DNA from 3 places in the Rhizobium sp. F40D2 genome. Region 1 is predicted to be linked to each of the others. Evidence: riboswitches for the same ligand, from Rfam matches in the RefSeq annotation. Region 1 holds a riboswitch; each other region holds the start of a gene.

Region 1 (2,193 bases):
AGTACTGCTTCGCCGCCATGCGGTCCTTGTCGAGCTGGATCCTGCCCTCATCGTTATAGAGGTTCAGCATGGCGTTCAGCGCGTGATAGTCGAGCGTTTCCGCCGCTTTCAAAGGGCGTTCGCCGGCGGGATGAGCAAAAGTGTTATGCGGTTTTGCGCTCGCATCCCGCGTCAGAGTTGTTCCCGTGTCCAAAATCGTTCCATTCCGTGTTTGACGTTAGCGACATCTTCCTCCGTGCCCATGAGCTCGAACCTGTAGAGGTAAGGCACCCGGCATTTCTGCGAGATCACGTCGCCGGCGAGCCCGTATGTCTCGCCGAAATTGCTGTTGCCCGCGGCAATCACGCCACGAATGTGTTCTCGGTTCTCCGCGTCGTTCAAGAAGCGGATCACCTGCTTGGGAACAGCGCCCTTGCCGTCGCCGTCGCTATAGGTCGGCACAACAAGCACGAAGGGTTCGCGGATATGGAACGCATCCGCACCGCCCGCCGGAATGCGCGCCGCGCGCAGTCCGAGCCTGGCGACGAAGCGATGGGTATTTTCGGATCGGCTGGAATAATAGACGATCAGCCCCATCACCCTTTTCCTCGGTCAGGAGAGTGCGCTGATCATGTCGGGACGGAAACCCGCCCAATGCCGCTCGCCGGCAATGACGACCGGCGCCTGCATGTAGCCGAGGCTGCGGACGCGATCGAGCGCTTCGGCATCCTCGGAGAGATCGACGATGTCGTAATCGACGCCCAGGCGGTCGAGGGCGCGATAGGTGGCGGTGCACTGGACGCAGGCGGGTTTGCTGTAGACGGTAACGCTCATCATGTTCCTCGTGATGTCAAAGAATTCAGGACGCAATACGGGGATCGGGCGCCTTGCGACGTCCGGGGCAACGCTTGATGGTGATCTGGGAAAATCGGCGCTTTAAACGCCTGAGACGATCCCTTTCGGGACTGTCGCGGGCGGCGGCCTTGATATTCTGGACATGACTTCAACCCCGAAGTGCTCATGCGGACGTTCGGGGCAGCGTAACAGGCGCGGATCATTCCGCTGTCATGCACGCGACCTTCCGGACACCCCGCCCGTGGACATCTAGTGCAAGGCAGGTCTCCTGGCTTGCGGGTCGAAGCACCCTGCCCCAGCCTTCCCGAGGCATCATGCCCCAGTGACCTGAAATCGGACAGTTGCTCGCCGCTCACAGTTGCGGGGGCAGCTCCGGCCTTGTTGCGCCGTCATGGCGAAACGCACCGTATTCCCGTCTTAGCCCGCGATCCGACACGAATCGAAGGAACCTTGAACACTAGATATAGTACGCGAATCCAAAATCACGTCAACAGATGGTTCGTGCATTGCGTTACGACAGGTTTGAAATCACTGCGGTCCTTTGAAAAACATGGCTAACGAAAGCTTAGCAAAACAGGCAGTGGAGAAGGCCGGAACGAAGAGAGCCGGCCAGTAGCCGGCTCCACGATTGTCGATTTCGGATCAGCCCAAATCGTCGCTGCGAACAGGGTTTATCCCCTGACCCGAAGCAGCCTGAGCGCGTTGATCGTCACCAGCACGGTGGCGCCGGTATCGGCAAGAATTGCCGGCCAGAGCCCGGTGATGCCGGCAATCGTCGTCACCAGGAACACCGCCTTCAGCCCGAGCGCGATGGTGATGTTCTGCAGGATATTGCGCATCGTCCGTTTGGACAGTTCGATCATCCGCGCCACATCGCCGACGCGCCCATGCAGCACGGCGGCATCCGCCGTTTCCAGCGCCACATCGGTGCCGCCGCCCATGGCGATGCCGATATCGGCGGCGGCCAGCGCCGGAGCATCGTTGATACCATCACCGACCTTGGCGACGATGAAGCCCTGGCGCTTCAATTCTCCGACGACCCGCTGCTTATCCTCAGGCATCATCTCGCCGCGCCAGTCGATGCCGAGCATGCCGGCAACGGCTGCTGCTGTCCGCTTATTGTCGCCCGTCAGCATCATCGCCTTGACGCCGGCCGACTTGAGCGTGGAAAGGCCGGCCTTGGCATCCTCGCGCGGCTCGTCGCGCATGCCGATCAGGCCAGCCGCAACACCATTGACGAGCAGCACCGACACGCTCTTGCCCTCGTCGTTCAGAACAGCAATGCGTACATCCTTGTCGCCATCGAGTGCTCCGCGTTCGCGGGCGGCTGAAGGTGACAGCAGATCGAGCGTCTCGCCG
Region 2 (2,193 bases), 1.5 Mb from region 1:
GAGGCTCTTTGCCAGATCGGCGGGTGCGGGCAAACCGCTGATGCCATCGCGCGTCCACGTATCGACGGCGGCAGGTTCGGCGTTGAAGGCGGCAAACTGCACAAGATCAAGCGAGGGGTCGTCGCGGTAGAGCGAATAGGCCTCGCGAACGGCGTTCGCCTTGCCCCATTTCACACCACCGGCGGCCAGGGACGCAAACTGCTCCGCATCTTTGGACCAGTTCGCCTTGGCGCCATCGATCAACGCCTTGGTTTCGTACATCCAGGTGTAGGTGGCAAAGGCTGAGATGCCGCAAAGGTTGACGGTCACGATAATCGCCGCGAGCTTGGCTGTCAGAGGCATCGTTTTCAAAAACTGGAACATTCCGTGGGGCCTGGAATTGCGGCTCAGTCAGATCTGTTCCGACCGGCGTATCAACACGGGCATCCACGCTGACGGTTGCATCACGAGCGCTCATGCCCATGTCCTGATAGCAACCCAAAACGCGCAGACGCAGTGTGTCTTTGATGTGTGAACAAATCATAAAGTGGAAGGGTAAGCCGGAGAGGACGCGTGTCATTTCGCCGCTGCGCCGGCCGGCAATTTGGGTTGATCAGCTGTTTTCTGCGATCGCCTCTTTGGGCTCGCCTTGGTGGCGCTTGCGGCGGCACGTCGTCAGTTTGGCGCCGGCATCGCGCGGCAGGCGCAGGAAGGTGATGCAGGCCAGCGCCGAAATCATTGAGACACTGAAGAAGGCGGTGTGAAAATCCGAGACTAGCAGCTTGCCGCCGTGGAAGCTGGTCGAAATTTCCAGGATACCACCGGCGATCGGCACGCCCATCGTCATGGAGATACGCTGGGCAATGGCGTTGATCGCGGTCGCCTGGCTGCTGGCAACATGGCCGAAGGCCATGGCGAATGGCTGTGGAATCATCTGTTCCATGAACAGGGCGACCGCAAGGGTCATGGGTGTCTGGCGGGGCGCGGGCAACCGGGCTGCAAAGAGAAAAATTGCGGCGCCACGGGCGTCGGTTGGGATCTGTTCGTTTCTACGGCAGCGATGCGCAGCTGTCCACGCGATCGATGTCACAGGCAGTTGAATGCGGCATGAGGCCGCTTGCCGCAGAGTCAGTTTGCTGAAATAGATGCGCCGTCAGGTGCCCGCTTTTCAAGCGGGAGAATCGGGAATCCGGTGCAAGACCGGAACGTGCCCAACGCTGTAAGGCTGACGTTCGCCGCTTCATCATGCCACTGGCTTTCGCCGGGAAGGCTGCGGCAGACGGATGACGCCGAGTCAGAAGACCGGCCTGGCAAGATAGACCCAACCCGCGCGGACGGCGGGCGGTTGCGTTGTTGGGGATTTGACGATGCGACCCTTTGATGAGGATGCCCTGTCAGTGGCGTCCGGTTTTTCCTTGGCCGAACGCGAGGCCGTTTATCATGCGATCATGACGCGGCGCGACGTTCGCAGCCAGTTCCTGCCTGAGCCCTTGCCCGACGACGTGGTGGAACGGCTGTTGACGGCCGCCCACCACGCACCCTCCGTCGGCTTCATGCAGCCGTGGAATTTCATTCTGGTGAAAAGTCCAACGGTGCGAGCGCGCATCCGGGATGCCTTTGCCAAGGCCAACGAGGAAGCGGCATTGATGTTTGAGGGCGAGCGGCGGCAGGCTTACCGCGCCCTCAAGCTCGAAGGCATCGTGGAGGCGCCGCTCGGCATCTGCGTGACCTGTGACCCCACCCGCAGCGGCAGCGTGGTGCTGGGGCGCACGCACAACCCGCGGATGGACAGCTATTCCACAGTCTGCGCCATTCAGAATCTCTGGCTGGCGGCCCGCGCCGAAGGGGTCGGCATTGGCTGGGTCAGCATCTTTCGCGAAGCCGACCTGAAGACCATTCTCGGCATACCCGAGCATATCGAGGTGGTTGCCTGGCTCTGCGCCGGTTTCGTCGAGCGGCTCTATGACCAGCCGGAACTCTCGGTCAAAGGCTGGCGGCAGCGGCTGCCGCTCGAGGAAACCGTCTTCCACGATGGCTGGGGAAGGAGCGAGAGGTAGCGATCACTGCTGCTGCGGCTGCGGGCCGGGTGCGGCAGGATTGGCAAGGTCGATCGAGCCCTGGTCGCCGGCGAGGAATTGGGGGCCGACCTGGCGGACCTTGTTCTGCGTGGGGTCGTAGGGACGATCCGGAACCGATGGCTGCGGCGCGGCGGCT
Region 3 (2,193 bases), 1.2 Mb from region 1:
TCGCTGCCCGAGGAGACCCGGCTCTTTTCCGGCCACGACTATCAGCCTGGCGGTCGCCATCCCCGCTGGGAAAGCACGGTGACCGCCCAGAAGGGCGCCAATCCGCATATATCGGGCATCGACGAGGCCGGCTTTGTGGCGCTGCGCCAGGCGCGCGACCGTACGCTGCCGAAACCGAAGCTGATGCTGCACGCGCTACAGGTCAACATCCGCGGCGGGCGGCTGCCCGAGCCGGAGGAGAACGGCCGGCGCTATCTGAAGATTCCGTTGGATGCCTTGTAGCACGCAAGGCGCAACGTTGCGGCGCGTGCTTCGAGGCTTCGCCCTCCCGGGCTGCGCACCTCAGCATGAGGGAGGTTGGCGGATGCCGCGCCCACAACCATCCCTCAAACGATCTCCTCCACATCCGTCCTGCCAAAATCATTGCCCACATAGAGCAGCCGACTCGGTTACGGATACTCGCATGGCGCTCTCCTGCCCGGCCGGTGCGGCCTGGTTCTTCCGGCTAATTTAGACCAGTCATATAGAGACGCCACCGCGACTATTTTCCTTTGATATGGTTGAAGGGCGCCGGTATTGGCGACCTACCCAAATAGAATCCCCCGCAATAGTTGTTGACGCCGCGCGGGCCGGCGACGTAACTGGGTGTGACGGTTCCCTGAAGATGACTCCAAGGGGATTAATAGGGAACACGGTGAGGACGACCCAGAAGGGACCGAGACCGTGGCTGCCCCCGCAACTGTATGCGGATTGTCGATCATCTCAGGTGTGGTCAGCGACCGGCCATCTCTGAAGGGCTTATAGCTTCGCCACTGCGATATATTGCGGGAAGGCGGATGAAAGACGGATATCCGCAAGCCAGGAGACCTGCCGTCAATCACGATCCAATTAACCGGGCGGGGATGCCCGGACAAGGAACAGACATGATTGACCTTCTGAACCTCCGCCGATTTCCGGCATGCATCCGTCTCGATTGGACCTCCTGCGGCTAGCGCGCGTCAGCGTGCCTTTGGCCGCGCGTGCGGCATTGCCGTGCTTTTTCCTTCAATCGAGGTTTTCATGCGACAGATTCTCGCCACCATGACATTTGCATTCGGGCTGATCGGCCTTGCTGCACCGAGCCTTGCCGCCACCCAATATCCTTTGACCATCACCAATTGCGGTGAGCAGGTGACTTTCCAGAAAGCGCCGTCGAAGATCGTTTCGATCGGCCAGGGCATGACCGAAATTCTCTTCTCGCTCGGCCTTGCCGACAAGATCGCCGGCACGGCCGTCTGGGTCGGTCCCGTCCTGCCGCAATATGCCGAGGTCAACAGCAAGATAAAGCGTCTCGCCGACAATGATCCGAGCTTCGAATCCGTCGTCGGGCGGGAGCCCGACCTGGTGGCGGCCGAGTTCGAATGGCATGTCGGCGCGCAGGGCTCCGTCGGCAACCGGGAGCAGTTCCAGGATCTCGGGATCAATACCTATCTCGCGCCGGCCGATTGCGTCGCCAAGATCAACACCGATGGCGGCGACGGTGTGCGCAAGGAGCTGTTCACGATGGAGCTGATCTATCGTGAAATCGCTGAGCTCTCGGAGATCTTCGACGTGAAGGAGCGCGGCGATGCGCTGATTTCCGAGTTGAAAAAGCGCGAGGCGGATGCCGTCGCGTCGATATCAGCCGCGTCGGGCAAGAGCCTGCCTATCGTCTTCTGGTTCTCCAGCAAGGAAGTCAACGGCGACGCCTTCATCGCCGGCAAGAACAGCGCGCCTGCCTATATCCTGAAGGCGATCGACGCCAGGAATGTCGTCACGACCGAAGAGGAATGGCCGCTGGTCGGCTGGGAAACCATTGCCCAGGCGAACCCGGCCGTCATCGTGCTCGCCACCATGGACCGGCGCCGCTATGCCGCCGACGATCCGAAGGTCAAGATCGATTTTCTCGAGAACGATCCCGTGACCAAGGAGCTCGATGCCGTCAGGAACAAGCACTTCGTGATGATGGACGCGCAATCGATGAACCCGACGATCCGCACGATCGACGGCATCGAGACCTTGGCGAACGGCATCAAATCCTTCGGCCTGTCGCAGTGAAGGCAGTGTCGGTCAGGCAACAAGGATGGTGGGCGCTTGGCACGCTCACCATTTCAGCCATTTTCCTTCTCGGGCTGATGATCAGTCTCGCCGTTTCGATCGGCGAGATCGCGATCC

The links. A riboswitch is a leader RNA that binds a small molecule or an ion and turns the genes downstream of it on or off. The one in region 1 is predicted to bind cobalamin.
Region 2: another riboswitch for cobalamin. It lies ahead of bluB (5,6-dimethylbenzimidazole synthase); the one in region 1 lies ahead of nrdH (glutaredoxin-like protein NrdH).
Region 3: another riboswitch for cobalamin. It lies ahead of ACS4RS_RS15830 (ABC transporter substrate-binding protein); the one in region 1 lies ahead of nrdH (glutaredoxin-like protein NrdH).

The regions. Positions count from the first base shown of each region.
Region 1 is NZ_CM131436.1:2,085,679-2,087,871, reverse strand. Features, by position in the region: gene nrdE (class 1b ribonucleoside-diphosphate reductase subunit alpha) at 1-112, opposite strand, end outside; gene nrdI (class Ib ribonucleoside-diphosphate reductase assembly flavoprotein NrdI) at 172-576, opposite strand; gene nrdH (glutaredoxin-like protein NrdH) at 592-813, opposite strand; cobalamin riboswitch at 1,076-1,302, opposite strand; gene ACS4RS_RS10065 (heavy metal translocating P-type ATPase) at 1,506-2,193, opposite strand, start outside.
Region 2 is NZ_CM131436.1:3,607,626-3,609,818, forward strand. Features, by position in the region: gene ACS4RS_RS17355 (methyl-accepting chemotaxis protein) at 1-363, opposite strand, end outside; partial or broken gene ACS4RS_RS17360 (MFS transporter) at 593-997, opposite strand; cobalamin riboswitch at 1,118-1,304, shown strand; gene bluB (5,6-dimethylbenzimidazole synthase) at 1,347-2,036, shown strand; gene ACS4RS_RS17370 (DUF2865 domain-containing protein) at 2,040-2,193, opposite strand, start outside.
Region 3 is NZ_CM131436.1:3,302,742-3,304,934, forward strand. Features, by position in the region: gene blh (bifunctional sulfur transferase/dioxygenase Blh) at 1-282, shown strand, start outside; cobalamin riboswitch at 635-889, shown strand; gene ACS4RS_RS15830 (ABC transporter substrate-binding protein) at 1,060-2,076, shown strand; gene ACS4RS_RS15835 (iron chelate uptake ABC transporter family permease subunit) at 2,073-2,193, shown strand, end outside.